DNA from 4 places in the Pullulanibacillus sp. KACC 23026 genome. Region 3 is predicted to be linked to each of the others. Evidence: riboswitches for the same ligand, from Rfam matches in the RefSeq annotation. Region 3 holds a riboswitch; each other region holds the start of a gene.
What was found. Region 3 has a riboswitch for cyclic di-GMP ahead of PU629_RS04190 (DUF192 domain-containing protein). Riboswitches for the same ligand answer to the same signal wherever they lie in the genome.

Region 1: another riboswitch for cyclic di-GMP. It lies ahead of PU629_RS20635 (DUF7125 family protein); the one in region 3 lies ahead of PU629_RS04190 (DUF192 domain-containing protein).
Region 2: another riboswitch for cyclic di-GMP. It lies ahead of PU629_RS02385 (WxL domain-containing protein); the one in region 3 lies ahead of PU629_RS04190 (DUF192 domain-containing protein).
Region 4: another riboswitch for cyclic di-GMP. It lies ahead of PU629_RS16935 (response regulator transcription factor); the one in region 3 lies ahead of PU629_RS04190 (DUF192 domain-containing protein).

Annotation. Positions count from the first base shown of each region.
Region 1 covers NZ_CP119107.1:4,445,116-4,452,606, forward strand. The annotation lists gene PU629_RS20625 (LuxR C-terminal-related transcriptional regulator) at 1-897, opposite strand, end outside; gene PU629_RS20630 (hypothetical protein) at 882-1,133, opposite strand; gene PU629_RS20635 (DUF7125 family protein) at 1,147-2,568, opposite strand; cyclic di-GMP riboswitch class I at 2,724-2,804, opposite strand; gene PU629_RS20640 (methyl-accepting chemotaxis protein) at 3,396-4,217, opposite strand; gene PU629_RS20645 (MutS-related protein) at 4,757-6,448, shown strand; gene PU629_RS20650 (PilZ domain-containing protein) at 6,631-7,170, opposite strand; gene PU629_RS20655 (EAL domain-containing protein) at 7,174-7,491, opposite strand, start outside.
Region 2 covers NZ_CP119107.1:528,823-536,313, reverse strand. The annotation lists gene PU629_RS02405 (HelD family protein) at 1-724, shown strand, start outside; gene PU629_RS02400 (GNAT family N-acetyltransferase) at 954-1,409, opposite strand; gene PU629_RS02395 (nitric oxide synthase oxygenase) at 1,630-2,709, shown strand; gene PU629_RS02390 (hypothetical protein) at 3,043-3,975, shown strand; cyclic di-GMP riboswitch class I at 4,181-4,264, shown strand; gene PU629_RS02385 (WxL domain-containing protein) at 4,388-4,951, shown strand; gene PU629_RS02380 (WxL protein peptidoglycan domain-containing protein) at 5,098-6,153, shown strand; gene PU629_RS02375 (DUF4097 family beta strand repeat-containing protein) at 6,394-7,254, opposite strand; gene PU629_RS02370 (DUF1700 domain-containing protein) at 7,244-7,491, opposite strand, start outside.
Region 3 covers NZ_CP119107.1:960,222-967,712, forward strand. The annotation lists gene PU629_RS04170 (MFS transporter) at 1-738, opposite strand, end outside; gene PU629_RS04175 (efflux RND transporter periplasmic adaptor subunit) at 1,094-2,638, shown strand; gene PU629_RS04180 (ABC transporter ATP-binding protein) at 2,638-3,354, shown strand; gene PU629_RS04185 (ABC transporter permease) at 3,332-4,507, shown strand; cyclic di-GMP riboswitch class I at 4,954-5,039, shown strand; gene PU629_RS04190 (DUF192 domain-containing protein) at 5,143-5,508, shown strand; gene PU629_RS04195 (Flp family type IVb pilin) at 5,553-5,732, shown strand; gene PU629_RS04200 (A24 family peptidase) at 5,843-6,352, shown strand; gene PU629_RS04205 (TadE/TadG family type IV pilus assembly protein) at 6,343-6,864, shown strand; gene cpaB (Flp pilus assembly protein CpaB) at 7,033-7,491, shown strand, end outside.
Region 4 covers NZ_CP119107.1:3,651,814-3,659,304, reverse strand. The annotation lists partial or broken gene PU629_RS16945 (DNA topoisomerase III) at 1-1,716, shown strand, start outside; gene PU629_RS16940 (hypothetical protein) at 3,138-3,671, opposite strand; cyclic di-GMP riboswitch class I at 4,061-4,144, shown strand; gene PU629_RS16935 (response regulator transcription factor) at 4,167-4,805, shown strand; gene PU629_RS16930 (5-methyltetrahydropteroyltriglutamate--homocysteine S-methyltransferase) at 4,900-6,024, opposite strand; gene PU629_RS16925 (acyl-CoA thioesterase) at 6,173-6,565, shown strand; gene PU629_RS16920 (branched-chain amino acid aminotransferase) at 6,619-7,491, opposite strand, start outside.

The DNA.
Region 1 (7,491 bases), 1.3 Mb from region 3:
TAGAATAGATTGTCCAAGTTTACCTTTTTTAAAAGAGACACCAAATAATACACCTGTGATACTATTATCAACAGTGATTGGGTAACAAACAAGTGATTGAGGTTTGATATCGTTAACTTTAAACAGTTTCCCTCTAGGATCAATATCAATCTGCTCCCAATAACCGGCTATTCCGCTAACCAACACTTGACCTAAAAAACCTTCCCCAACTAAAAAATTTGTTCCTACTAATGATTGATAATCTATGTGTCCCGTCACTAAAGAGATCACACATTCGTTATCGTTATTTTTTTTAGCAAGGCCTACAAAATCAAGATCAGAATCTAAGTTCAAAAACTCATTTAATATTTCAGAGACCGTATCTTTTTTTTCCTGTGCAGCAAGTTCAAGCACATTTTGTACACTTCTAATCAGTTGAATGTCTTCTGTTTTCTTTTGATCATTCTCTAAGAGCTTACTTATGACCTCAGATAATTCTAAAATTCTACTTACAATTCGCTTCTTTTCTTCGCTCGTTGTCTCCGGAACTTCCTCAATTGCGTTTTCCCAAATTGATGGTTGCGTGACTTTTTGTCTTATATATTTATAAAGGTCCGAGCGGGATTCCGTTTCTATGATAACACCCGCCCATAAATAATACTTAATCTCACCCCTTATACTTACTGGAGAAAGTACAATCTTTAGGCCAGGAAACGTGTCTAAAACGCTAGACCCCACTGCACTTTTTATCCATTCATAATATAAGGAATGGTTACTTTGGACCATTTTTGCCAAGCTGTTTTCTCCTGAAAAAGAAGTGACTGGATTTCCTTTAAGGTCTAGTAATATTATGGCTAGCTTGCAATTAGAAGCAAACACATCTTGCACTTGTTGAATACTGTCTAGTGCGTTTTCCATTTGTCATCCAGCTTTTCACTTAAAATATTCGGTTGATTATATCTATATATAGAATCATTTCCAGATTCAATTTCAGTTAATATCGATAAGGCAACTAAACTATTTATTATTGGCTTCAGATGTTCAGTCGATCGTCCTAATCGACTTGCTAGACTTTCTAATGTTTCCATTGCAAAAGGATTTTCTTCAAAAAAATAGGTGCATTCCACTTGTAATAATAACGATATATCTGTCATATAATCTCGCTCCTTAAACCAATTGGATAAGTGGTTTCTCCGAAATCGTTTCCACAAGAAGGGGTTCAGAAACAAACCCACTTGTTGATTTGGTTAATTGGAGATATTGATAATTACCATCAACCCAAGTACGAATAACTCCATTTGATGTCCTCTCTAAAAACGAGGAGGTTTCTTTACCTATTTCAGAAAAATTGCAAAGAGCAAGTATTGTGTTTCCGGTAGTTCTTGCTCTGGTAGATTCTTCAGCAAAAATTCGTTTAACAAAATCCGGTCCTCTTAAAGAAAAAATTGCGCTTAAATCATAAAAAACAAACCAATCATCTAATGTGTTAAAGTTTCGAGTTACCATTTTAGTCAACTCACCATTTAAAAAGCCTAAGTAATCTTCGTTCGATACATCTTTTACATTCAAGACATTGTCTTTGAAGACATCTGGGACTTCCCGATTATACTGTTCTATAAAATACATCTTATCTTGTTTGCAGGCTTCTTCTAAATCAACACCATATAATTTATAGACTTTTTGAAGATCCTCGATAGTGGTCAGACTAGAGGGTTGTGCAATGATTCGATCCCCCTCTAGTATTCTTTTCGTTATAATAGAACCAATTAGATATTTGTAGTTTGCTTTACTATTTGTGTCAATTAATAGCGTTGATCCTCTTGTGATTCCGCCGGAGAGTAGTTGATCTAATTTTCCAATTCCAGTTGACACTTTATCATGTGCTTTAATTAATACATCTTCAACAACTGAGAGTGCTGGAACTAGATGAATCCCTTTATCTGTTAGTCGATAAATATGTTCACCTTCAATAATTTTGCGACCTCTCATTTTTATAACTTCAAGTGTCCGTTTACGAAATTTCTGCATTTGTTCTTCTATAGAAAGACGGATTACCCCATCTGCTACATAATGTTCAAATGTATCTTCACTATTTGAATTTGCCCGTTCACTTAGTAACATTGAAGTTAGCGAGAATTTACGTAGAATATTCCTCAGATTATAGAGTGCCTCTCTATTTTCCTTCTGATCTTTATAGATATATTGAAGGAGACTAATACTATCTACTACAACTCTCTGGCAATTTATTTCTTGTATTAATTGCTCAAATAGACCATTAGGTTGTTTCATTTGCTCTAAAAGAACTTCAGGTTTTATACTTATAAAACGTAAAAGATTCTGCTTTTCTAGTTTTTTTAGATCCCAACCAAACGCTTCCATATCTTGATAGATCTGGTGAGGGAATTCTTCAAAGGTAATGTATATACCCGTTTCACCAGATTTCAAAGCTCCATGTACAAGGAATTGTACACCTAATGTTGTCTTTCCCGTTCCTGGTGCCCCTTCAACAATAATTGCCGATCCTTTTGGCAGTCCTCCATATAATATTTTGTCAATTCCAGCTACTCCTGATTCAGTAATATTCTGCATAAATGCCGCCCTCTATATTTATATATTGTTAAAAAAAGGATCTTAAAATGATACCTTCATAATCACATCAAATACTTAAAGGCAACCTACCTAAAATACGAGCAACTAAAAGAGCTCCCTCCACGAAGTTGGACGAGCCCTTGAACTCTAACCACTTCGGTAACCGGCTACCATAGCAACGCTTTAGGTCCGTGGCTTTGCGTCTCCATCTTTCAATGGGTTTGCCTTTTCGGATTCGATTTTATAGTTTATCCGAATGATCATGAACTTCATTCCATTCGTAAATGACTTTGGATCTCAAACAAAAAAACGTCTCAATTATATAATTTATATTATCACAAAAATAATTTATCCGATATCATGAACCAGATAGCCCTTATAATAAAGCCAAGTCTAGCCTTCAATGAAATTGGAACTATAATGGTCAAACAGCCAGTCAAGTACAAGATACGGGTACTTATGCCTTTGAAGTTCAAGCTGATGGAGATTGGTCCATAAAAATTCAATAGAGGCTGGGACAAAGCTAAACTAACTGACTTAAATTCCGAACACTAAATGTTTATAAGGACAGAAACAAATAGGAAACGCAGTCAAAATACAGAGACTCCTCGCGGGAACAGCATGTGTCAGAAGACCCCGCAAGCAAGGGTTTTCCTTGTTGAGGAGGCTTGGGCCGTGCACGCGGAAAGCGATGTATTTTGACTAGCGTTTCATCAAAGATTTAACTTATAAATGAAAAACCGAACCCATCACGTTAAAACGTGTGAATAAGTTCAGTTTTTTTCTATTCGTCAACTATTTTTGTCCCAGTCGCTTTCTATAAGTGACTAATTAACCATGATCCTTGCGAGTTCCGCTAACTTCTCGCTTATGGTGACGATTTGACTTAGAGTCTCTGATGTTGCGTTAATCGTTTTTGTTTGTACACTCAACTCGGCTACAAGATCTCCTACTTCGCGTTGAATTTGATTGAGAGAATCGATGACATGATCCGTCGAGTTAAGAATGGTTGTCGATGATGTCTTAGTGTTTTGAGAAAGTCTTCTAATTTCATTGGCTACGACAGAAAAACCTTTCCCTTGTTCTCCAGCACGCGATGCCTCAATAGCTGCATTGAGACCGATCAAATTTGTTTGAGAAGACACTTTTGCAATAACATTAGCCACTTGACTAATTTCAACTGTAGAATCCTCCACCCTTTTACTATTATTAACGAGTTGTTGTGAAGTGGTTTGTAATTCTGCTGCAGTATGGCTAATCCCTTCTAAGGACGTGTTCAACGTTTGCATCATTGTCAGCAATTCATCGGCTGCATTTTGCAGGATCTCTTTGTTCTCAGTGGATATAAATACACACATAGAACCCACTATACTTCCATCGCTAATAATCGGAACACCCGTACCTTGATAAGGAATTCCACCGGTCAATTGTTTATTCCCTATTCGAGATATAACCTGACCCGTCGTCACAACTTCCTTCCCAATACTTCCCTCTAATAATGGCTTGCCTTCTCCAAAGACATCTAGATAGAAATCATCACCTGAAATCGCATGTATATACCCTTCCTTGTCTGTGACAACAAGTTGGGCATATGGAATTAATTTGTGGAAGACATCAGATACCATAATTATAGTTTCAAGTTTATTCATTATATAAGGTTCTCCTTAAAATCGATTTCACTTTTTTCAGCTTCCTATACTTTATCGGAAGTTTTAAGAAAAAATTTAAATCTTCCCTATTTAAGCACCTTTTTTCTTTTATAACCTGTCAATTCATGGTAATGGTTGCTACTCTACCCTTTTTATCAAGTTTAACGCCATCCATTTCCATATCCACCCACTTTTAACTCATTATCCGATTAACTCGATATACGAGTATTCTTGGAAAATATTTAGAAATACGCTTCAATAGACAATTTGGCCGCTCTCCGTTTGGCGTAAATAAGGCGAGGCGCTCCCGCTATTCAAGGCACCATGCCTGCCCCTCCAATGAAACCTCCATCTAACTATTAAACTCGTATTTGTTATTCAATAGCAAATAAAATTAAGTTAACAACATAATAAAATAACCCCGAACAGTTCCAAACCATTTGGGGTTACTTTCAACTTTTATGGGTAATGGAATTTTATGTTAGAATAAATAAGTAAATATTATGAATAATTATTAAAAAAGCAAAGGATGTTTTAAATTGAGCACTATTTTTATTATCTTATCAGCTAGTGTTGTAATAACTCTCTTGGTGTTTTTTAATAGCAAAAAACACCGACTGCAAGAGAATAAAAAATTAGTGAACCAATGGAATGATAAGGATTATAAACGAAACGAGGAACCTATTAAATCTGTAAGAATGTATTGGAATAGCTATGAACCTACAAAGAATCAAGTTTCTATAGATGATCTCACTTGGAATGATTTATCTATGGATACTGTATTTCAAAAAATTAATTTAACACACACTAGTATAGGGGCGGAGAAATTATACTGTAATCTTAGGTCTATTAATTTAAATGAAAACTACTTTAATGAAAAGGAGCCCTTTATCAGAGCGCTCTTTGAAACAAGAGCATTGCGAGAAGAAATTGAATTAAAGTTAATGGCATTAGGGAAGAAGTCGTTTACCGATACTTCTTCTTTCCTTTACCAAATTACGGATAAATTTATGAAACATACTTATCTTTATATCCTTTTAAGTCTTTTGTCCATCACGCCTCTAGTACTAGTTTTTGTTAACTTAAAAGCAGCCATTATTACATTTTTTTGTTTGGTTATGATAAACAGTGGTATCTATTTTTTTAAAAAAAGGGAGTATCAGCCTAATTTTTATTCATTATCTTATATTACGTCCATTATTAATTGCGGAAAACATCTAGTAAAAATACAACATAAAGAATTTGGTGGGAGAAGGGATAAAATAAAGTTGTGTTTGAAGAAACTAAAGAAAATATCCTTTTGGGGAAGTGTGTTATCTTCAAATAACAGTTCGATAAATTTAATAGTGGATTATTTAAGAATCTTTTTCTTACTTGATTTCATCGCATACAATCGCATTTTAAGAACGATTAAAAATAATCAAGAAAGTTATATTTCTTTATGGCACGAAATAAGTGATTTAGATTTGGCGATATCTATCACACACTTTAGAAATTTATACCCAGATCATTGCATACCAACATTTATTGAAGAAATGAAACTTAAAGGGACAGACTTATATCATCCGCTAATTAAACACCCTGTAAAAAATAATATTGAGATTGATAAAGACATCCTAATTACAGGTTCCAATGCTTCAGGCAAATCTACTTTTATTAAAGCCGTTGCGATAAATTGCATTTTAGCACAGACCATTAATACTGTATTAGCAAAAGGGTTCCTTATTAAACCGTCCCACATTCTTACTTCTATGGCAATAAGTGATGATGTCTTAGGAGGTGACAGTTACTTTATTGCTGAAATTAAATCACTAAAACGGATCATTGATACCATTAAACAAGGTATGTCTTGCATGACATTTATTGATGAAATTTTAAAAGGGACCAATACAGTAGAACGAATATCTGCATCCGCTTCAATTTTAAATTGGATTAATTACCAGAAGAATAATTTGTGTATTACAGCTTCACACGATATAGAGTTAACACAAATTACAAAGGATTACTATGAACACTATCACTTCAGTGAAACAATTGAAAATAACTCGATATCATTCGATTATAAATTAAAGAAAGGCCCTTCGTATACAAGAAATGGAATCAAATTATTAGAGCAACTACACTATCCAAAAGAAATTATTAATCTGGCCTCTAAGTTAGCTAATTCCTTTGAGGCAGATGGGAACTGGATGACCTTTAATCATGTGAATTACCCGTTTTATCATAATTGATCAAACAACATTAACCTTCGAAAAAACATTCCCAAATGCAATTCTTAATTAAACAATGGAAGTAGCCGGCTAATAATTTCGTATCCTTTTGCCTGCCTTACTAGCTTTAGAGTGACAACCCTTTATAGAAAAACAAAAGACCTTTAAACATCATGTGTTTAGAGGCCTTTTAATCTGTCTAGTTAATTTATGCTTTTTTTTGAACGCGCCAAATGATTCACTAATTGGTTTAACTTAGCTTCTTCATTTAAACCCATATTTGTAAATTGTATTCCATATAACAAGTTATTACTTCCTTTATGGCCCTCTTTTCTAACAACAATTCCTGAATAGATATAAGTTTCCTCTTTTAGTGTAAAGCTAATATCAACTAAAACTGGATCAGTGACAGGAAAATCAACTTCGCATAAAAATCCTAAGCCACCGACACTTAGATCTAAAATCTGTCCACTAATTGACTTATTATTTAATTTCCTTAAAGTCTGATGACCAAAATCAATAATTTTAAGCTTGCAGGTTAGATCCTTCACTGAAACCCGGTGATATTTCCTTCTGTTTTTCTGGATATTGATTGGATTTTTTGATGTCTTAGCTTTTTTCATTTTATTCTTTAAACGGGCTATTTCAGCTTTCTTAGTTTGATTGTTTTTTACAGATTTCAGGAAAAGGAAAACAATTATTAACAACATGAAGGTTTCGATCCACACTATATCATTCATCATCACTCATACCGTCTTTTCCAAAACATCAGGCTTACCCAAAGCATACCCCTGACCATATTTGATGCCAAAACTCTTGGCAAAGGCCAAATCAACAGGGGTTTCTATCCCTTCTAATATGAGATACGTCTTATACGCATCACAATAATTTTGAAGGAATCTAACAAAATCTTGTTTCTTCTTTGACATGTAAAGATCATGTGCAAAATACTTATCTAATTTTATAAAATCTGGGTTTAATTCGATTATTCTTTGGGTATCTTCAATTCCTTTGCCGATATCATCAAGCGCAATTAAAATCCCTGACTTTCTCAATAAATTTAT
Region 2 (7,491 bases), 430 kb from region 3:
GATCCATTTTTGGTTAAATGGAAACCAAAACCGATTCCATCATGTGGTGATTGATGAGGCCCAAGATTTTTCGCCATTTCAAGTGGCCTTATTGAGGGATCAAACCGTTCAGCATTCCTTTACTATATTAGGAGATTTGTCTCAAGGCATCCACGATTATAAAGGCATTGATTCCTGGGAAGAATTCCGAAGCTGTTTCAAGAATGTCTCCAGTTTCGAGTTGGAAAAAAGTTATCGCTCAACAATGGAAATCATTGAGTTTGCTAACGCCGTCCTAACAAAGGGTTATGATCCTGTGGTCCTTGCCAGTCCTGTATTCCGAAGCGGTGATGAAGTGATGGTAAAACAGGTTGACCGTGACTTACGAGAAACAGCCGTAAAAAAATGGATTCAAGACGAATTAACCAAAGGCCTAAAGAGCTTGGCCATTGTGACACGGACAGAAGCCGACTGTTTGGCCTTGGGTGAATCTCTGTTGGAAAGCGGCGTTGACGTGTCGCTCTTTAACGGAGACGAACAAACCTATGCAGGAGGCGTTTCCATCCTGCCCATTTATCTCACAAAAGGCCTAGAATTCGATGCCGTTTTAATCCTTGACGCAACCGAAGAAAACTATAAAAAGGAGCCCCGTGACGCCAAACTGCTTTACGTAGGCTGCACCCGGGCACTGCACCACCTCTCCGTCTTCTATGACGGAAACCCATCGCCACTGCTCCCATTTTAACGGCGATAGCGCGTTCTGAGTTACGCCTATTTTGCCAAGCCGCCTTTTGCGGGAGCGATAGCATATTCTCGTTACGCCTAAAAAATTTAGGCGTAACCTCATTCCCTTATTCTCGCTTATTAGCCCATTTTGAGGTAGTGAGCGTAACGTCGATTCGCTATTTGCTTAATTTTCGCCTGAATTGGGGGCGGATTCCCATGGCGGCACTTTTTTGTGAACGACCCGTGCGTTAAATCTTCTTCTCCATTAAAATGTCCGTTTCTATATATCCTAACTTGTCATATAAACGACGCGCGATTTGGTTGTGTCCAAATACGTGAAGCCCGATGCTTTCCAAACCCAGTTTTCTTGCCACTTCTTCGATTTCTTTCATGGCTTGTTTCCCATAGCCGAGCCCTTGATACCCTTCCCAGATATTGATGTCATAGATAAATCCTTTTTGGTTTGACCGTTCGGCAAGCCATATCATTCCCACTTCTTGGTCTCCCACCCTAATCACGAAGAACTTATGCTTAGCCGTTTTTTCTCCTTCTGGTAATAATTGTTCAAATTCTTTAGCTGCCTTACTCATGGATTCATGAGCATTCCAGTTGCCAGCCTTTACGTGTTCATCCGCATAATTTCTAATCGCATAGTTAAGATACGTATTGAATTCACTTGCATTCATTTCATCTAATCTAATCAATGGCCGTTCCCCCTGTTTGTGTTTTAATCCACTCAACCCCTTCTCTATTCAATTTAACAAAATCAGAACTGAATTGTTAGAGTTTTATAAATCATCCCCACTAGAAAACTAACGATCGGACTATTAAAAATGAACACAAGATGACTTAAATCACAGCTTTTTTAGATTGGTCTTCGCTATGATATGATTTAAAATAGGAATGATTTTAGGGGGATTCTTTTTGACTAACGACTTACTGGAGAAAGCCACAGAATTTATTAGAACTTGTTATAAAGAGCTGAATAAAACGGACCGAGAGACCGCGGAAAGACTGGTTGAAGTCCGTGAGCAGATACATAGTCAAGGCTTTTATGAGCATACCGCAGCTGAGCTTGAATATGGGGCCAAAGCTGCTTGGCGTAACAGCAATCGTTGCATTGGCAGGTTGTTTTGGGAAAGCTTACACGTTATAGATGCAAGAACCCTAAGCTCAGAAGACGAGATGATTGACGCTCTCTTTGAACATATTCGCTATGCGACTAATAAGGGTCATATACGCCCGACCATCACTATTTTTCCACAGGAGTCCCCTCATCAAACCGTGCGCATATGGAATCATCAACTGATTCGCTATGCAGGTTATCAAACAGAAGATGGGATTATAGGGGATCCTCACTCCATTGCTTTTACAAAGGCTTGTATAGATTTAGGCTGGGAACCGAAGTTTGGGAAATTTGATGTCCTGCCATTAGTCATACAAATCAATAATAATCAGCCAAAATTAGCCGATATTCCAGAGGAGATTCTGCTTGAGGTCCAAATTCGGCATCCTTCTCTTAAAGGATTTGAAGAGTTACATTTAAAATGGTATGCCGTTCCTATTATTTCGGATATGAAACTTGAAATAGGCGGCATTACTTATACAGCTGCTCCTTTTAATGGCTGGTATATGGGGACGGAGATCGGCGCGAGAAACTTTGCTGATGAAAATCGGTATAATATGCTCCCGCCAGTCGGACGATTAATGGGGTTGGATTTTAAAAATAGTGCCTCTCTTTGGAAGGATAGGGCCCTTATAGAGCTTAATACGGCAGTTCTTTATTCTTATAAAGAAGATGGGGTTAGTATTGTCGATCACCATACGGCGGCACAACAGTTTAAAAAATTTGAGGAAAAGGAACGGGAAAGCGGAAGAGCGGTTACCGGCAATTGGACCTGGCTGATTCCCCCTTTATCCCCTGCAGCGACCCATATTTTTCATCAATCCTATAACAATGAAATGAAAACGCCTAACTACTTCCGCCAGCCTAAGCCCTATTAAATGAATTTCTGCAAATTATAATTGGAAAGAGCGGTTCCTTTGGGATCGCTTTTTTTACGCCTTCGGACAATTGCTTAACTGCATTTTTTATGAGGAAGTTCACCATTCGTCTTAAACTCGCTAAACGTTGGGGGTAGAGAGAATAGACTCAAAGCTTTTACCATGGAGTGGCAGGCATGATAAAATGGCGGCTTGGATTTGTCAGGATACGCATAAGCTCCTTGTCAAATATAACCAGATAATTTATTTCCTAACCAACACTAAATCGAGAGGAGCCCTTAACCTAATTACCAAGTTTTGCTAGAATAGAGAAAGGGGGGAGGAGTTTTAAAATTGAAATTTTTTATTTACACCGTTTTATCCGCTTATCTTTTCGTCACGTTGTCTGCTTGCGGCGCATCATCTGAAAAGGCTGTCACATCGCAACCATCAGGGCATGAATCATCCAGCCAAACGGATCAATCTGCAAAAACCAACCAATCATCGGGAGCTAGCCATCAGTCTACTGGGAAGTCTATGCAATCACCGAAATCGATTCAGCCCACGGGGGACGCCGCTACTGGCACAACAAGTACCAGCGAAAAGAAGGAAAGTGAAATTTTTTTTTACGGCCAATGGCAAATTAAGAAGGCAATCGCCTATGGGCCTGCGGGAACTTATAGCAGTAACGACATCCAGACCATAACAGGGAAACAATTGGTGCTTTCAAAGGATCAGGTCACTTGCTTTGGCGACAACTTTGAAGTGATGAAACATACGGCAACCCATCCTGTTTATACAAAGAAAGTGATCGCCAAAAGCACTTTTCCAACCAATTACCGAGTTAACTTTGAACAACTTGGAATTACGGGGGATTCGGTTACGGAGCTTGACGCCACTGACGCAAATGGACTTTGCCTCGTTTCATTTATTACTTCGGACAGCCAGAAACTCATTTTATATGGTGGCGGTACATTTTTCGAACTAGATAAAGTGACGAATCAGGCGTCTGATGAAGGCAGCCAAAATCAAGCGGCCATCGAAGAAGCCAATCAAAACAAAGCTGTTTCTTTAGTTAAAGATTATTTGCGAGATAAAAATGATCTGGTACAAGACAAGAATCATTTTGTGCTCTTCGAAGAAACGTACAATAACTACTATATTGTAAGATATTCTACATTAGTATCTGGTCACTCTTCGACCAATGGACGTTATGCAGTTGATCTTAGCCAAGGAAAGGTCACAGATATATCGGATGCTGCATCTCTCAGTGTTTTGGGGCAATAATGGAACATGGGGACGGTTCTGGTGTTTCACTGAAATTGTGGAACACCAGAACCGTCCCTGCGTTTCATAATGGCTAACCAAATTAAGGGAAATTTATTGGATAAATTTGATGTCTATTCTTTAGCTGGATTCCGTTGTAAGATTCTACTTGTGAGTGTTGAACGACAAAATTCGACATAGACAAAGAGAGTCTTAATCGTTCTCATTTCCGAAAAGGCAAAATCGTTGAAAGACGATGACGCAAAACCACAGACCTAATGTCTTAGACAATGGTGGCTGGGTTACCGAAGAATGGAAAGATTAAACTTTTATAAGTTTAATTCGATATTCTTCATTTTTATCAGTTAGAAGGATTTTAGCTTTTGGACAAAAATCTTATCTCAAAACGATTAAAAAGGGGAAATCGATAAATATGAAGATCTCATCTAGAAAGTTCTTATCCACTGTTTCTGCATTAGCACTTGTATGTACAGTTTTTATTGGCAGTAAATCTGCCTTTGCAGCAAGCACCACGATTACTGGGGGAGACCTTGGCGTAACAACCGACCCTACTGTTGGGGATTTTTCATCCGTCACCTTGGACGGATCAGTTCAAACAACTACTGCCAGCATGGGTAGCCTTACAGTAACTGATGCAAGAGGTACGGGAGCTGGTTGGAATGTTGTGGTTTCAGCTACTCCGTTTAAAACTTCTGATAGCTCGCACACACTCCCAACAGATTCTCTTAGCCTAGCATCACCAACAGAAGTAACGCCTGGAACAGGTTCCAGCGATGCTTCAACGGTTACAAAGAAAAATGGTACCATTGATAATTCTGCAGGTCTTAAGCTCTTAAGTGCAGCTGTTGATGGTGGAATGGGCACTTATACCGTTAGTTTTCCGGATAATGCCTTGACACTAACCCTTAATCCAAAAGATGTGTATGCTGGAACTTATACCTCCACAGTCGCTGTTACTGTTACAACAGGACCATGATTCATTTAAGATAGAATTTTAACCATGCCTTTTATAGGTATGGTTTTTTTATTGTCTTTTTTATTAGTTTCGACTTAGGCCATTCATTTATGTACATATTAATTAAAAAGTAGAACTTGGTTAAGATAAAGAATCAGGGGTGATTCATGATGAAAGCAGCGCGGCTACTTCTCTCTTTTTGGCTTTTTTGTTTGATAGTCACAGGATTCATTCATGGGAAAGCGATGGCTCAGGATTCCACAATCCCCTTAACCATTGGACCGGTCTATCCTAAAAACCAAAATCCGCAAACAAAAGGCTACTTTGACCTATCCGTCCATGCCAATACTAAACAAACGCTAAGCGTAAAAATAACCAATAATCAGGATAGGCCTGTTAAAATTAGCATCGCACCTGCTAATGCCTTTACGAATCCTACTGGTGGAATGATGTACAAGCAGAATTTAGACTCATCCGATGCTGTCCTTTTACCTGATGCTATTAAGATGGCCAACTATTTGAAAGTTGAAAAAAGTGTAACGGTCCCGCCTTCCTCTTCAGTTGTGGTTCCGATTCAACTCACTGTTCCCGATACAGGTGGACAAAACCTGCTTGGAGGCATCCTCTTTACTATTCCAGGAACTCAAACCCAAACCAAACAACAAGCGGGTAAAGGAAAGGCTAATTTTGTTATCAAAACAGAGACCGTCTTTGCAGTTGCGGTTCAATTAAATTTGCCTAATAAGACAGCGTCTCATTTCGTGGTTGGAAATGCAGGCTTTGCACCGAATAAAGGGACAGCCTATATTGAGATGGCAAATGATTCTCAAAAAATTCAAGATGGTGTGACGGGGACCTATACCGTTTCAACTAACAACGGAAAGAAGCTCTTTAGTGGTCAATTTGGCCCGTTCAACATGGCTCCAAAATCAAAAATCAGATATCCCATTCAATGGCAAAATAAAACACTGAATCATGGGAATTACCTCATTCATCTTAATGGAAAAGTTGGAGATACCACTCTAAAGGCGACCAAAAAGTTTACCATCGGCAGTAATGAAGTCAAACAGTATGCCCAAAAATATAATCCTCCTCAAGCGGCAACAGGCAATAAAGGCCAGCCGATGTGGGTATGGATTGGCGTGGCCCTTCTTTTTGTGATTATTGTCGTTCTTGTTGGGATGATCGTGTTCCTTATGGGGAGAGCCAAGAGGAAATCTTAGAATGACTGGAAAAATAGGTGGATCGCCCCCACACTAGAAGAGGGAGCTATCAATTAAAAACCATATAAAAATGGGCTGTAATGGACTCTATGTCCGTTACAGCCCTTCGCCCGAGTTTGCCTGCTCCCATGACAGTCTGTTAGTAGCCTAAACAGAAGAACACTGAAACACCAGAACCGTCCCCGCGTTTCTGCGTTCCAATGAACCAAAAGAACCGTCCCCGCGTTCCACACCCGCGGTTCATTTTTGGACTGAGATGCTGCCGTTATGTGAGGTGAGTTGGATGCTATTTTTTCCTTTTCCTATAACGGCGTTCCCCGTGTATTTATTTAGGATATTGATTTTTCCGTTGTCGACAGAAACATTGAATTGAACATTTGTGGGGTCTTTTTCGGTTTTAATTGTAATTCTTCCATTATCCGTCGTAAAATCGATAGTTCGATCAAGGTCTTTTGTGATCAAAGAGATGCTGCCGTTATGCGATTCTCCTTCTAGCTTTCCATCAACATGGTCGAGATTCAGTCTTCCATTATCCGTTTTTAACTGAACCGATTGTGCTTTGATGTTGGTTAAGTTCATCAGCCCATTGTTGGACTCCGCCGTCATCGTTTGGGTATGGCTGTCTCTTATGAAAACACGCCCATTGTCAGTGTGGATCTCGGCATGTGTGGTGTTTAGACTTTCGGCTGTGACGTATCCATTGTCACTCTTAACGCCTACTGACTCGTACTGCTTTTCTGGTAAATAAATAGCCAAAGTCAAGGGTCTCAAGGCTGTAAAATCGAAGTTGAACCAGCTAAGCTGTTTTTCATTGTAGGTCACTCTGAGCGTTTTCCCTTTTACATTCGTTGTTAGTAGCCTTTTGATGTTAGCTGACACTTTTCCTTCCAGCGTTACTTTGATGTTCTTATCTTTTGAAGGATAGATGTTCACACGCGCATTATCGGTGTCGATCATAACATTTGAGATCGTGTTATTAGAAATCACCTTTTTGTCTGAAACGGGTACGGGGTCAGTCGAATGAAAGCTAGCGAGACTGCCTACAATCCCAATTACGATAAGGATTCCTGCGAAGATCGAAAGCCTCTTTTTATTTTTCATGCTTTAAACCACCTTTAACTAATGAGACATTGAAATTTAAGTAACCAATAAGCCCTCTTATCGCAAGCTTCGTTACAATAAGCATACCGATAAGAACAAAATAACCAATTCCGCAACAGGCTAAGGAAATAAATAGATTAAAGAGTAAAAATGAACTTGGATATAAGATGGCATCCACCATGACGATTAGCGGTGACACAACAAGGAATGCCCCTGCTGCCCAACCTGAAAAAATGA
Region 3 (7,491 bases):
GTTATGCAAATAAAACGGTAAAAAGACGACGACTCCGATTTGACACCAAGAACGAAAGATAATGACAAGGGATAATAGAAGGGCGCCTGAGATGTTATTGCTTTCCGTTCTTACTTGTTTACTTGTCTTTTGTGAATCAGACAGTTTCTTACGCATCCATGGAAGGATTTGACCAGTTAAAGGGAGTGACAATAGACCAACTGGAATTAACCAAAGCAGACCATGAATGCCAGTTCGCGATAAAACCAATGGGACCATGAGTGGCCCAAATGCTTGCCCAGAGTTTCCGCCCACCTGAAAGATTGCTTGTGCTAATCCTTTTTTTGAGCCTGAAGCAAGATGGGTTCCCCGGGAGGCTTCAGGATGAAAAGCGCCCGAACCAAGACCGCTGATCGATATAAAGAGCAAGAGCCATGGCAAGGAAGGGGCGAGACCCGTGAGCGCAAGTCCCATGATGGAACAGAATACACCGGCAGTTAACAGCCAGACACGTGGTTTTCGGTCGGCGAAGATACCAAAAAGCGGTTGAGAGGCCGATGACGTGAGATAGGACATCAGCACAATTAAAGTGGATTGTGTGTAATTCAGAGAAAAGGCCTGTTTATATAATACGACAAGGGCTGGCACCATACCCGTTGTCACCAAATCATTTAGAAAATGAGATCCACTGAACGTAAATACCGCACGCCGTGATATTGGCGTTTGGCCATGTTCCTGAGTCGCTCTGTTCGTTGCCAAATAAGTCACCTCAAATGATTGAAAAAATTATAGGATCGCTTGATTAACTAAAAACATCTTTTATTGTAATCCCTGAGCCAGCGACTGTCTATGCTCGAAGGTTTCAAATGACGTAAGGTTTTAGATAGAAATAACATGCCAATAGATTGGTAGTTAATGGATAGAAAGAATCGGTTTCTAAGGAGAAAGCCTTATTATTAAAGGCTTTGCCGTTCCTTGAAAAATGATTGGGTTGATTCTGTGGAATTTTTACATAATTAAATGTCTATTTATTAATCTTTTATTAAGAATTGATTGCTAGCTTTGTAATTATATTGAAATCATTTTAACTTTTTTATTAAAGGAGTGTTTGGAGATGGGAGTTAGTCAAGAGTCTTCTTTTGATGAAACGGAAGTAGAGGCGGGGCCGTCCCGTAACCGGCGATGGGGTCGCTGGATCGGCTGGGGGATTGTTATTATTGTCGTCTTGTTAGCGGCTTGGTGGGGTTATCATTATTATAAATCACATAAGACACGTGCTGCTGCAGGATCGTTTACCCCGACCGCTCAAGTGACGCGAGGAAATATCGATGTGACGGTGTCCGGATCGGGCAGTCTCCAGCCTGTTCATACGGCTACAATTACAGGCGCTAATCAGGAGACGATTGATACAGTGAAGGTAAAAGAGGGAGATAAAGTGAAGAAGGGTCAGGTGATTGCGACACTTGATTCATCCAGCACTCAGGATCAAATCAACCAAGATGAAGTTAATCTTCAGAAGGATCAGCTCCAGCTCTCACAAAACGAAGACCAGTTAACGGATTTAGAGAATGGAACAGCAACGACTGAAACGACGACAACCAGTCAATCAAATGGTCCAAACTCTGATCAAGGAACAAGTCAGAATTCTAACCAAAGCAGTACTAACACACAGGATCAAATTGATAACTTGAAAGTCACCATCGAAGAGGCTAAGCTGGATATTTCTCAGTTAGAATCAACGATCGCCTCTCTTAAGAAACAAGTGGCGAATGCGACGATTAAAGCACCAATTACTGGAACGATCGACACACTTGGCATTAAGAACGGGGATCAGGTTAGTTCTAGTACAACGGTTGCCACGATTACGAACTACTCAAGTATGGAATTGGTCACACAGGTCGATGAGCTCGATATTTCGCAAGTGAAGAAAGGTCAAACCGCTACGATCACGGTCGATGCTCTATCCGGTCAAAAGTTTACAGGTAAGGTTACAAAAATTGCAAAACAAGGAACATCCACGAATGGTGTTGCGACGTTTGATGTTACCGTGAAACTGGATTCAATTAAAAATGCTCTTTCAGGAATGACAGCAGAAGCCAGCATTCTAGTACAGTCGAAAAAGAATGTCTTAATGCTTCCGATCGAAGCCGTGCAAACAAATGGAACGAATCATTATGTGCTTCTTTCAGATGGAACTGGTTCTGGACAAGCTGGCCAAGCAACAGGATCGAGCGAGGGGTCTAGCGGTTCTAGCCATTCATCTGGTGAAGGTTATGGTAACCGCGGTTCGAACGGCTATAGTGGTAAAGCAAATGGCGCTGGCGGCTATTCACGCGGGGCAGCAGCAAGCGGCGGAACCTTTAAGATGCAGCCTGTTCAAGTGGGTGTGCATAACGATAATTATATTGAAATCACTTCCGGCTTAAGCGAGGGTGACGTGGTCCGAATTCCAAATACCACAACCTCTTCCTCTTCTTCTGCAACGAGTAAATTTGGCGGCGGTATGGGTATGATGGGCGGTAGCTTTGGAGGCATGAGCGGTGGCTTTGGAGGTATGAGCGGCGGTTATGGATCGCGCGGAAGAAGCTTTAGCGGCGGTTCAAGCGGTGTTGGCTCAAGCAGCGGAGGCTCGAGCAGCTCGAGTGGAGGGAGTAAGTAATGACCTCAAAGCGCGCATTAATAGACATTAAGAATTTGTCGAAGTTTTATAAAATGGGAGGTGAAACGGTGAAGGCTCTTAATAAAGTGAGCCTTACCGTTTCAAAAGGAGATTTCCTTGCCATTATAGGTCCTTCAGGATCAGGAAAATCCACGTTAATGAATATGATCGGTTGTTTGGACCTGCCAACTTCTGGTGAGTATTGGCTTGACCAGGAACCCATCAATCAGCTTAAAGACAATCAGCTTGCTCAGATTCGAAACCGAAAAATTGGCTTTATTTTTCAAAGCTTTAATTTGCTCTCTAAGCTCAATGCTCTTGAGAACGTCGAGCTTCCGCTTATCTATCAAGGCGTTCCGACTAAAGAACGGCATAAGGCCGCCTTTGAGGCATTGGAAAAAGTGGGATTAGGCGATCGGGCCCATCACCGTCCATCTGAGTTATCAGGCGGTCAACAGCAGCGTGTGGCTATTGCTCGGGCATTAGCGACGAATCCGCCAATTTTATTGGCCGATGAACCAACAGGCGCTTTGGATACGAAAACCGGGCATGAGGTCATGACCTTGATGAAGCAGCTCAATGAAATAGGGCACACCATTGTATTGATTACGCATGACCTGACCATTGCTGAACAAGCAAAGCGGGTCGTTCATATACAAGATGGGGTGTTGACAGAAGGGGGTGCTGTCACCCGTGAATATCGGTCAAGGGTTTAAAATGGCCTTCAAAAGCATTATGGGAAACAAGCTAAGGACGGTTCTCACGATGCTTGGGATTATAATTGGGGTTACATCTGTTATTACATTAGTTTCACTTGGTAAAGGAACATCAGCCGAGGTGAGTGAGCAGGTTCAAAGCCTCGGCTCCAACCTCCTAACAGTTAATATTATGGGGAGGGGCGCAACAACAACAATCAGCTATGACGATGCGATGTCCTTGCAGAAATTAACTGGTGTTCAATACGTGGCCCCTGTTAAACAGTCTTCAGAGACGATTAAATATGGGACAACAAGTGAAGATAATGTCAGCGTTATTGGGACGAACCAAGATTATTTGAATGTGCGTCAGTATCAGGTCGCTAACGGACGCTTTATTGCACCGATTGATTTAGAGTATTATCAAAAAGTTGCGGTTGTCGGCTCCACCGTTGCTCAGGAATTATTCGGTTTCACTAGTCCTGTGGGACAAAGCATTCAGATCAACGGAATCCATTTTACCGTTGTCGGATTGCTTCAATCAAAAGGCGATTCATCATCAGGTGATAACGATGATGTGGTCATGATTCCTGAAACAACAGCTGAGCGCATCTTTCAGTCTAAAGGGGTCGGAAGTGTCTATGTTCAGGCAACAGATGCTGACCAGACGAATCTGGTTGTGAATGAGCTCAATTACAAAATGAGTCAGCTCTTCCGTGGTGACACAGATAGCTATAGTGTGTTAAACCAACAAGATATCATCAATACGATGAGTTCTGTGTCGAATACACTTTCGATGGCTCTCGGCGGTGTTGCGGCGATTTCATTATTAGTCGGCGGAATTGGAATTATGAATATCATGCTTGTATCGGTGACGGAGCGAACGCGGGAGATTGGGATTCGTAAGGCAATCGGGGCGCGAAAACGGGATATCCTCCTGCAGTTTCTCATCGAATCGATAGCGATGAGCGGTATTGGGGGACTTCTAGGGATAGCGCTTGGGGTCGGCTTGACCTTTGGGATCGGCAAGTTTACAAGCATTACGGCCGTTTACTCAACGAATATCATTCTGTTATCGTTCTTCTTTTCATTGGCAATTGGCGTCATTTTTGGTATCTTCCCAGCTAATAAAGCAGCGAAACTGAAACCAATTGACGCACTTAAATTTGATTAATGATATAACAGCCATTTGGGGAGCTTATCTACATAAATAGGCTCCCTATTTATTTGCACACATTTTGTCAAATAAAGTCGATAAATATCGACTTGTTGTCTTGCTATCTACTTGATAGTTTTTGAAATGGTGGGTTAAAAGACCTATGATATTTATGGGTCTATTGGAGGTGTTCCCCTAAAAATGGTAAAAAGATCTAGTGGGTTTCAGGTGTGGAATGGAGTGGTTATCCATAAAATGTACGCCAATCGCCCCGTTTTAATCGGCTTATTTCAATATATGCCTTGTATATAAGGTATCGCGCCGATGCTTTCGAAGAGGATGAAAAATTTGTGGGGGTAAAATTAACCTAAAACCTAAAATGGGTCTTTTGTACTATTTAACTTATGGCGCGAATTTGATAGATTTATGTCATAAAAGATCGAGCGATACAGAGTCTTGCTTGATCTCGATAAAGGCAAAGCTGGTGAAAGCCAGTGACGCAAAGCTACAGGGGCTAAAGTGTTTGACACGATGCCAGCCAGTTACCGAAAGATCAGTGGGGCTATGTTTGTTATAGCGGAAACGGGTTATTTTGAACCCCCCACCTTTCGGAAAAAGGCGGGGGGTTTTTTCAATGAAGAAGGGGGGCTCGGATGGAATTAGTCAATGTGACTTCGGGCAAACAATTAGCTGGAAACGTAGAACAGGCTGCTACATTTGGCAAACGTCTTAAAGGTTTAATGTTTCGCCATCATTTATCTATGGATTCTGCCATGTATTTAGCACCATGCCGCTCTATTCATACGTTTTTCATGAAGTTTCCAATCGATGTCCTCTATGTGGATTCAGAAAACAACATTGTCAGTCTTGAAAAAAACATGCCGCCTGGGAAAGTTGGAAAGACAGTTCGTCACGCCAAGTACGTGATTGAACTGAATGCAGGCAGGATTGACCAAACCGACACACAAATTGGTCATAAGCTTGCTTTTGTTGGAAAAGGAAGACGCAGCAAACGTTAAAACTAAAAAACTACTAAATTTTAAAAAATCAAGGAGGATTTTTTATGTTAAACAAAATTAAAGGGTTATTCGTTGAAGAAGAAGGACAAGGTATGGCAGAGTACGGCTTGATCATCGGTCTAGTAGCGGTTGTGTTGATTGGATCAATCGTTATTTTTAGAAAGAACCTTGAAGATATGTTCTCTGGTATTAGCCTTTCAGATCCAGGGGACGCCAGTAATTAAATATTCCTATTAAAGGCATGCACTTTTATGTGAATGTTCAAAGAAGCTCTACGGTGAGGATCGTAGGGCTTTTTTTCAAGGTTTAAAAGATACAGAGAGGGTGAACGGCCGTGTGGTTGAATGGTCTGCTTCTTGTCGTTCTTGGAATATCGGTCTATACCGATTTAAAGAGCCGAAAAATTTATAACAAAGTGATTTTGCCTGCGCTCCTTGCAGCACTTGCGGTTAATAGCATGATCGGCGGCTGGAGAGGTTTCGATCATTCTTTGTTAGGATTATTAGTTGGTTTTTCGATTTTGCTCATCCCTTACTTTATGGGAGGGATTGGAGCAGGTGATGTGAAACTGCTTGCGGCTGTTGGGGCAATAAAAGGGACTATATTTGTTATACAAGCCTCAATCTTCATGGCCTTGATTGGCGGTGTCATAGGACTCTGTCTCCTCTTATTTAAAAAAGGTGTTATTAAAAACCTTATCAGCTTTTTATTAAGCAGGAGGGCAGGGGTCAAAACTCCCTTGTTTCTAGATAAAACGAAAAAATGGTTTCCTTATGGTGTTGCGATTGCCGGAGGTGCTGTTCTCGGACTGATCATGCATGGGTCGGTTTGGCTATGGAACTGAAAAATGGGCAGAAGTGCAAGAGGGGAGAAATTTCACCGTCTAAAGAAGATAAAAAGGCTTGTTTCACAGTCTTCAAAAGGCTGATGAAGAGAGAAGAGGGGCAATCTTTAGTCGAATTTGCGCTTACGGCTCCGATCCTCTTACTTTTAATGGCAGGCATTGTCAATTTTGGTTTTATCTTTTATACCTATCTAAATATGACTATTACAACCCAAGAGTCAGCCCGATTAGCCAGTCTTGGCAAGTCGGATTGTCAGGTGGGTGACTATATAAATCAAAATCTGAACGTTATGGGAGAAGACAAGCTGGTACTTCCCAGCTGCTCCACTTATAATACGACCTCTACCTCCAAATCATTGGTGGCAACGGTGAATCCGATTGGTTCGTCACGGAAATCGGGGGATACCGTTACGGTGACTTTAACGTATTCAATCAGCAACCTCACCCCCATTTTAAATCAATTTCTGAAACCTGTTACGCTCACCACAAAAACGAGCATACTTGTGGAATAAAAAAAATAAAACACGTTTTGACTAAACAAGACGGGTTGACCTCAATCCTTGAAAGCTGTTTTAGAGAGGATGAAACAAGGTCTACTGTGTCTAGAGCATAGATTCATGTGGATCAAGTACCAAACATCAGGTGCCTATACATCAAAGCTAGTAAAGCAGGTGAAGCTAATGAGACGATTCTTACTTTTATTATTGGCTCTTGTCATGGCAGGAGTTACGACTTATCTCTTTTATACCTATATGCAGAAGGCACCGTCACAGTCAGCAACGGCACCAGTTGACAGGGTCACTGTTGTCGTAGCGAAAGAATCAATTCCAGAAAATACGAAGGTGACCGATAAAATGGTGGAGCTTGCATCGGTCCCTAAAACAAGCCTTCAGCCTGATGCAGTTACTTCTTTGGATCAGGTGATTGGAAAGCTTACGAAGATCGATATTGAACCTAATGAAATGCTCTTAACCCATCATCTTGAATCCCTTAAAGACGCTGCCTTGCTTTCTCATAAAATTAAACCAGGCTATCGTGCTATTACATTACAGGCTAAAAACATATCTGATACGGTTGCTAATTTGGATCAGCCTGGTGATCATGTGGATGTCCTCCTCGAACAGAATGGAAAGCCTTCG
Region 4 (7,491 bases), 2.1 Mb from region 3:
CAACTTGTATTATGAAGCTTATACTAGAGCTTGCTCGGATTGGCTGGTTGGCATGAATGCTTCAAGGCTTTATACACTCTTGTTAAAGAAGAAGGGGATCAATGATGTCTTCTCAGTAGGACGGGTTCAAACCCCAACACTCGCCCTTATTGTAAAAAGAGAGAAGGAAATTGAAGCCTTTAAGCCTGAACCTTTTTGGGAGGTTATCGCCCGTTTTAATTTTGATGGAAGAGAGTATGAGGGAACTTGGCTGAAGGACGACGAAACGCGTCTTAATGATCCTGAATTAGCCCGTAAGATAGCTGATTTTTGTAAAGGGAAACCCTCCGAAATTATGAATCTCAAAACAGAGCGAAAGGTATATCCTCCACCGCTTCTTTTTAATCTTTCCTCGTTGCAGGCAACTGCTAATAAACTTTTTCAATTCTCTCCCAAAAAGACTTTGGATCTCGCTCAATCCCTATATCAAAAAGGATTTCTCTCCTATCCTCGATCGGATTCGAATTATGTAACAAAAGGAGAGGCGGATCAATTTCCTGAGATTTTGAAGAAGCTCAGTCAGTTTGAAGCTTACAAGGCGTTCTTTCCGCTCGTCCATACCTCTTTGCATCAAAATAAAAGATTTGTGAATGAAAGCAAAGTCAGTGATCACTATGCGATTATTCCGACCGAGCAAGTGACGGACCCTGAGCGATTGCCTGCTGATGAACGGAAGCTCTATGACCTAGTCGTGAGACGGCTCATCACGATCCCGCCATTTTTGATTACACAACTTTAACCACTCTTGTTGATGGAAGAGCGCAGTTTCGTTCAAAGGGAAAACAACTTATTCAAGAGGGCTGGCGCCGAGTTATCTTTCAAGAGGAGCACGATAACGACACGATTCTTCCAGTTGTTCATGAAGGAGAAAAGGGGAAGGTGGTGGAGGTTCGCGTCAAGGAAGGAAAGACGCAGGCACCAAAGCGGTATACAGAAGGACAGCTCATTACTCTAATGAAGACAGCGGGGAAATTTTTGGAGAACGAAGAGTTAGAAAAAGTGCTGAATAAAGTGGAGGGCTTAGGAACAGAGGCAACGCGGGCTGGTATTATTACGATGCTTAAGGATCGTCAGTATATAGAGGTTAAGAAGAATCAAGTTTATGCCACCGATAAAGGAAAGGTATTGATTGAAGCAGTCGGCGATGCGCTGCTTGCTTCACCTGAGCTAACGGCAAAATGGGAAGAACGCCTTGCCCAAGTAGGGGAAGGGACGGCCTCTGCTGCCTATTTTATGGAGCAAACGAAGAAACTGGTGACAAAACTTGTACAAGAAACACAAGGTCAAGTCTCGGATTGGGATTTTTCGGGTCTGAAAACAGAGACGATTCAACGGGAACGATCTAAGTTTACATTGGGTAAGAAGGTGGGGCATTGCACGCTCTGCGGCGGTGATCTGGTCGATAAAGGCAAGCTCTACGGCTGTGCCAATTTTAAGAAAACCAATTGTCCTTTTACCCTTCCGAAAACGATCTTAGGTAAACGATTAACACCTAAGCAGATTGAGCTGCTTCTTACCAATGGCAAAACTGGGAAAATTAAAGGGTTTAAGAGCAAATCTAAAACTTTTGATGCGTGTTTGCAGCTCGAAAACGGAAAGGTCAGCTTCTTGTTCGAAACCCATACCCCTAGTAAAAAGGGTGCCAAAGGTCAGGGAAATGTACAGACTAATAGTTAAACATTTAAATTGTTAAAAGAGCGCGCTCTATATGGGGCGCGCTTTTGGTTGTTGGCTTATTTCGTTGCGAGAGTTGAAACAAGGGTTTTAGCTTGCAGGCTGCCAATACCTGTTACTAAATCATAGCCGTTACTTCCAAAGGTAATATCCATAATGGATAAGAAATAAATGGAAATTAAGTAACGTGCTTTACCTGAAGCTTCAGTAAAAAGTTCTTATTAGAGGTTCGGAAATTTGCCAGCCTACAGCTTGAATCAACCACGTGATTTTACCTCTTTGACCGACTCCGTGCTGGCTTGTCTCGAGGAAGCTCGCCCATTTATCCCAGAAGGTCGCAAAAAAATCTGAGAAGCTCCCACCCCGACTCAAGCAGGAGCGTGAAATCCGAGAAGGTTGCCCATTTATCCCAGAAGGTCGCAAAAAAATCCAAGAAGGTTTGTCAAAAATCCTAAAAGGTCTACCAAAAATCCGAGAAGCTCCCACCCCGACTCAAGCAGGAGCGTGAAATCCGAGAAGGTTGCCCATTTATCCGAGAAGGTCGCAAAAAAATCCAAGAAGGTTTGTCAAAAATCCTAAAAGGTTTACCAAAAATCTGAGAAGCTCCCACCCCGGCCTCATGCAGGAGCGCAAAATCCGAGAAGGTTGCCCATATATCCTAGAAGGTCGAAAAAAAATCCAAGAAGGTTTGTCAAAAATCCTAAAAGGTCTACCAAAAATCTGAGAAGCTCCCACCCCGGCCTCATGCAGGAGCGCAAAATCCGAGAAGGTCGCCCATTTATCCCAGAAGGTCGAAAAAAAATCCAAGAAGGTTTGTCAAAAATCCTAAAAGGTCTACCAAAAATCTGAGAAGCTCCCACCCCGGCCTCATGCAGGAGCGCGAAATCCGAGAAGGTTGCCCATTTATCCGAGAAGGTCGCAAAAAAATCCAAGAAGGTTTGTCAAAAATCCTAAAAGGTCTACCAAAAATCTGAGAAGCTCCCACCCCGGCCTCATGCAGGAGCGCAAAATCCGAGAAGGTTGCCCATATATCCGAGAAGGTCGCAAAAAAATCCAAGAAGGTTTGTCAAAAATCCTAAAAGGTCTACCAAAAATCCGAGAAGCTCCCACCCCGGCCTCATGCAGGAGCGCGAAATCCGAGAAGGTTGGTCCAAAAATTACAAAAGGGCAGCCGAAAATCGCAGACTCACTCCCCACTTTTAAGCTATTTTAGTGCAATTTCCTAATTAAGGGGAAATTTTTCCACTCGTTTATCAACTCCGCTTTAGCGTCTCCTATTAAAGACAAAAGCTTGGGAAAAATCCCAAGCTTTTGTCTGTTAATTATAGATTTTCTCTCACATTATCGGAACGACTTATGGTTAGAATTCCATCCTCTAATTTGACAGTTGGAAGCCCCTTAAGAACTTCGATAGGGACGAATGATCAGGTCGTCTTGTCAGGGCTTGGCGAACTCGTTTGATTGGATAAAATGAAAGGGCTAAACGCTTCCTTCGCGGCTTCACATGTTTCTCGAAATCGCAGCCAATAGTCTTTGACTTCTGGAGAACTGTCTTTATTTATAGAGATCTCCAACCACTTTAACTCATCGGCAAGCCTGATCAAGGAGCCAATCCATAAGGTTTGATGATTGGCTTGGATCATAAAAGGTTCGTCAAAGCGAAATGGAAGATACAAGCCGTTGATATTAGGATGTAAGATGAGCTGCTGAAAGGTTGTTTTTTTCGTGAATTTAAGAATAAAAGGGAGTGAGCCGTCATTTTTTGCCGCTAATTTTTTTAACCCTTTTAGGTCTTTTTCCTCACCTAATTCAATCGAATCGATGGGTTTTGTCCAATTTAACTGCTCGCGAAAAGGAACCAGAAAGCCTAGACGCTGCATGTGGATTTCAAGTGTATGGAATAATGGATTTTCTTTTAAGTCTTCATCAATTATTGGTTTTATGTGTGCTGTAATCATTGAGTACTCCTTCTGTCTCTATTGTCTATTAATAGTATTCGTTTCTCGTTTTCTCAACATAGGGGTAGAAGAGTTACAATAAGATTTCAAAATGGCAACAAAATCGAGCCAAAATAGTTGCGAGTCATGCCTACTAATAGCTATCATTAAATTTATAGAAAAAAACCTACTTTTATAGAAAAAGAAGGTTTTGTCTTAGTAATATTAGGGTATAAAGTAAAGAGTTTTAACTTTTAAGAGGTTTCCTGCTGGATGGTTGCTTTTTCGACCAATGTTATATAGGAATTTGATAAGATCAAAAGTTTACAAAAACGAGTTATTTTATTACAATTGTAAGAGTTTGCTTGAATTAAGTTAACGAATAAGTTAAAGTTAAATTGTCACGAATAATTTGTAAATAGCAAACTTGATCGAAAGACAAGGACGCAAAACCACGGGCCTAAAACAGAAGTTATGGTAGCCGGGTTGCCAAATTCTTATATTCGGGTGATGAAGATGAAAAAGCATATTGTATTGGTGAAAGAAGAAAGTATATTAACGGATGGTATTGTCGGGACTCTTGAAGATGCTGGTTATACTGTTGTGACGCACAGTTCCAGTCAGAGGCATGTGATACTGTCTGAGCGAATTATTCATGCTAGTCTAGTTATCGTTGATTTGCAGACACATGTCGATATCCTTGAGATATTAAATATGTGTAAAAACTTTAATGTCAAAGCCGTTGTTTGGGCAGCCAATCGACAGAATGAGTTATTAAGAGAAGCGTTTAAGAAGAAATTAAGTGGCTATTTCTATAATGGAATGGACAAAGAAGAATTATTATACGCTTTAGAAGTCATTCTGAAGAACGATGGCATTTATATCAGTCCAACCATTGGTGAGATTCTCCTTAACAGTTATGTAGGCTTGATCGGCTGCGAAACCGATAAACCGGTGGACGTCCTTACTTTAAGAGAGTGGGATGTATTAGAGCTGATCTCTCAGGGTTGCAGTAATCATGAGATTGCATCACGTCTATACATAACGGATAAGACGGTAAAAAATCATGTGAGCAGTATTTTAACAAAACTGCAAGTAAAAGATCGCACAAGTGCGGCTGTTATGGCACTTAAAAATAACTGGATACCTGTGTAATCGTAATCGGGTAGCTGAAGGCCCTATTAAGTTTAATACGAGTAAAAAAAGACTGAGCCATTAAGGTTCAGTCTTTTTTGCTAGAGACTTTTGATTATTTCCAAACGTCTTGAGCAATGTTGATAACGTGGCTTAGCTTAGCCCACTGTTGCTCTTCGGTTAGACGGTTTCCTTCTTCTGTTGAGGCAAAACCGCATTGAGGGCTGAGACAGAGCTGGTCAAGACCCACATATTTAGAGGCGGCTTCAATACGACGCTTAATGTCGTCAGGGTTCTCTAACTCACCGAACTTAGACGTAATCAGGCCGAGAACAACCTGAAGACTTGGGCGATTGACAAAGCGAAGTGGTTCAAAACCACCTGAGCGCTCATCATCAAATTCAAGGAATAAGCCGTCAACATTAAGCTCACTAAAAATTGTTTCACTTGCCCCTTCGTAACCGCCTGAGCTCATAAAGGTCGATTGGAAATTCCCGCGGCAGATGTGCATGGTTATAACCATGTCATCCGGCTTCTTAGCGATTGCGTCATTGATTGCTTTTGCGTAGAGAGCACGGAGCTCAGCTGGTTCTTGTCCCATTGAACGGATTTTCTCAAGTCCACTCTCTGAGAAGAAAATCGCCCAGGAAGTGTCATCTAATTGGAGATAGCGGCAGCCTGCCTCATAAAAGGCTTGTATACCTTTTTGATAGGCAATGGCCAAGTCGTTTAATAAGAGGGCAGTATCTTGGTAAGGCTCATATTCTATTTTAGCTCGTGCGTGAAGCATATTAGGGCTTGGAATCGTCATTTTGGCTGTATGCTCACCTGCATGATCCTGAACAAAGCGGAAATCATCAAGCATCGGATGGTTGCCAAAATCAAGCTTGCCGGTAATCTTAACTCCGTGAGGCTTGCTTTCGGTTCCGTGAAATTTGAGGCCTTCATCCGGCTCATAACCCTCACAGCCGACTAAATTTTCAAGAAAATCAAAATGCCAATAGGCACGGCGAAATTCACCGTCTGTCACCGCTTTTAAACCAATCTCTTTTTGTTTTTCAATAACGCGTTTAATTTCACGATTTTCAATCTCACGAAGGTCTTGAAGAGAGATCTCGCCTGATGCCTTCTTTAAGCGTGCTTCTTTAATAGCCTGCGGACGAAGCAAACTTCCAACTTGGTCAGCGCGAAATGGCGCAATCGTTCTAATAAGGCTGTTCGCTGTATTGGAATGGGTCATTTTACTCCCGCCTTTCTTAAGTTCATTTATAGTAGAATAAAATCAGATGGATAATAGAAAGTCCTCTAATCATTTACTTTTTAACTTTAAACTAAAAAAATGTTGGCTTCAAGTGTTTTGATTTTTCTAAATAGAGAGGAGAGGAAGAATGAAAGTCTCACTGGAACTCATTGTTAGATCCACAGAGATCGATGTGAACGGCCATGTTAACAATGCTAAATATCTTGAATATCTTGAGTGGGGAAGAGAAGAGTGGTATGAGAAAGCAGGTTTGTCCTACCAAACCTTCCTTGAAATGGGAATCCAGACGGTTACTGTTAATATTAACATCAATTATAGGAAGGAATGCCGGCAAGGGGATGTTCTCGTGGTGACGACGATTCCTGAAAAAGTGGGCTGTACAAGCTATGTCCTTCGTCAAGAGATTTGGAATCAGGCTGACGAACTTTGTGCGGATGCCCTTGTAACAAGTGTGACAATGGATGAAGCGACGCGAAAAAGCCGTCCAGTCCCTGAACAGTTAAAAAGGCTATTCAATTAAAAGAATTTAAAAAGTGCAGGTGTCTCTTTGGACACCTGCATGTTTGGATTGGCTTAATAAACCTTTACGCTCGTAACGTCTAATGTCCAATCAAATGGGTCGGCAACTTTACCTGTTTGAATCCCTGTAATCGCATCATATAAGCGCTGGGAGAGCGGGCCAATTTTCTGGTCACCTACCGTAATAATGTCCCCGTTCCAATTCAATTCACCCACAGGAGAGATGACAGCAGCGGTCCCGGAACCGAAAACCTCCTCCAATTCACCGCGAGCATGAGCTTCGAAAACTTCTTTGATCGAAATGCGTGTCTCACGTACGGGTACGTTCCAATGCTTTAGCAAATCAATGACAGAATCCCGTGTCACGCCATCTAAAATACTTCCATTTAATTGAGGGGTGACGACTTCCCCGTTAATCTTAAAGAAGATATTCATGCTGCCGACTTCTTCAACGTATTTGTTTTCTTTGGCATCGAGCCAAAGGATTTGAGCATACCCTTTAGCGCTTGCGTCTTCCTGAGCTTTTAAGCTGGCCGCATAGTTTCCCGCCGTTTTAACATGTCCAACACCGCCAAGGACGGCTCTGACATAATGCTCTTCAACATAGATTTTGACAGGTGCTAGTTGATCCCCATAGTAAGCCCCGACTGGTGACAGGATGATAAGTAATTTGTACTCCCTGGCCGGTCTGACACCAAGATAAGGCTCTGTTGCAATAATAAAAGGACGGAGGTAGAGGGAGGTTCCATCACCGTTAGGCACCCAATCCTTTTCAATGGAGATAAGCTCCTTGAATGCTTTTAGCATCAGTTCCTCATCTACTTTTGGAATGCATAAGCGCTCACAGGATTTATTGAGACGAGTTATATTTTTGGTAGGGCGGAATAATTGAATGTGCCCATCCTTCGTTTTATAAGCTTTCAGACC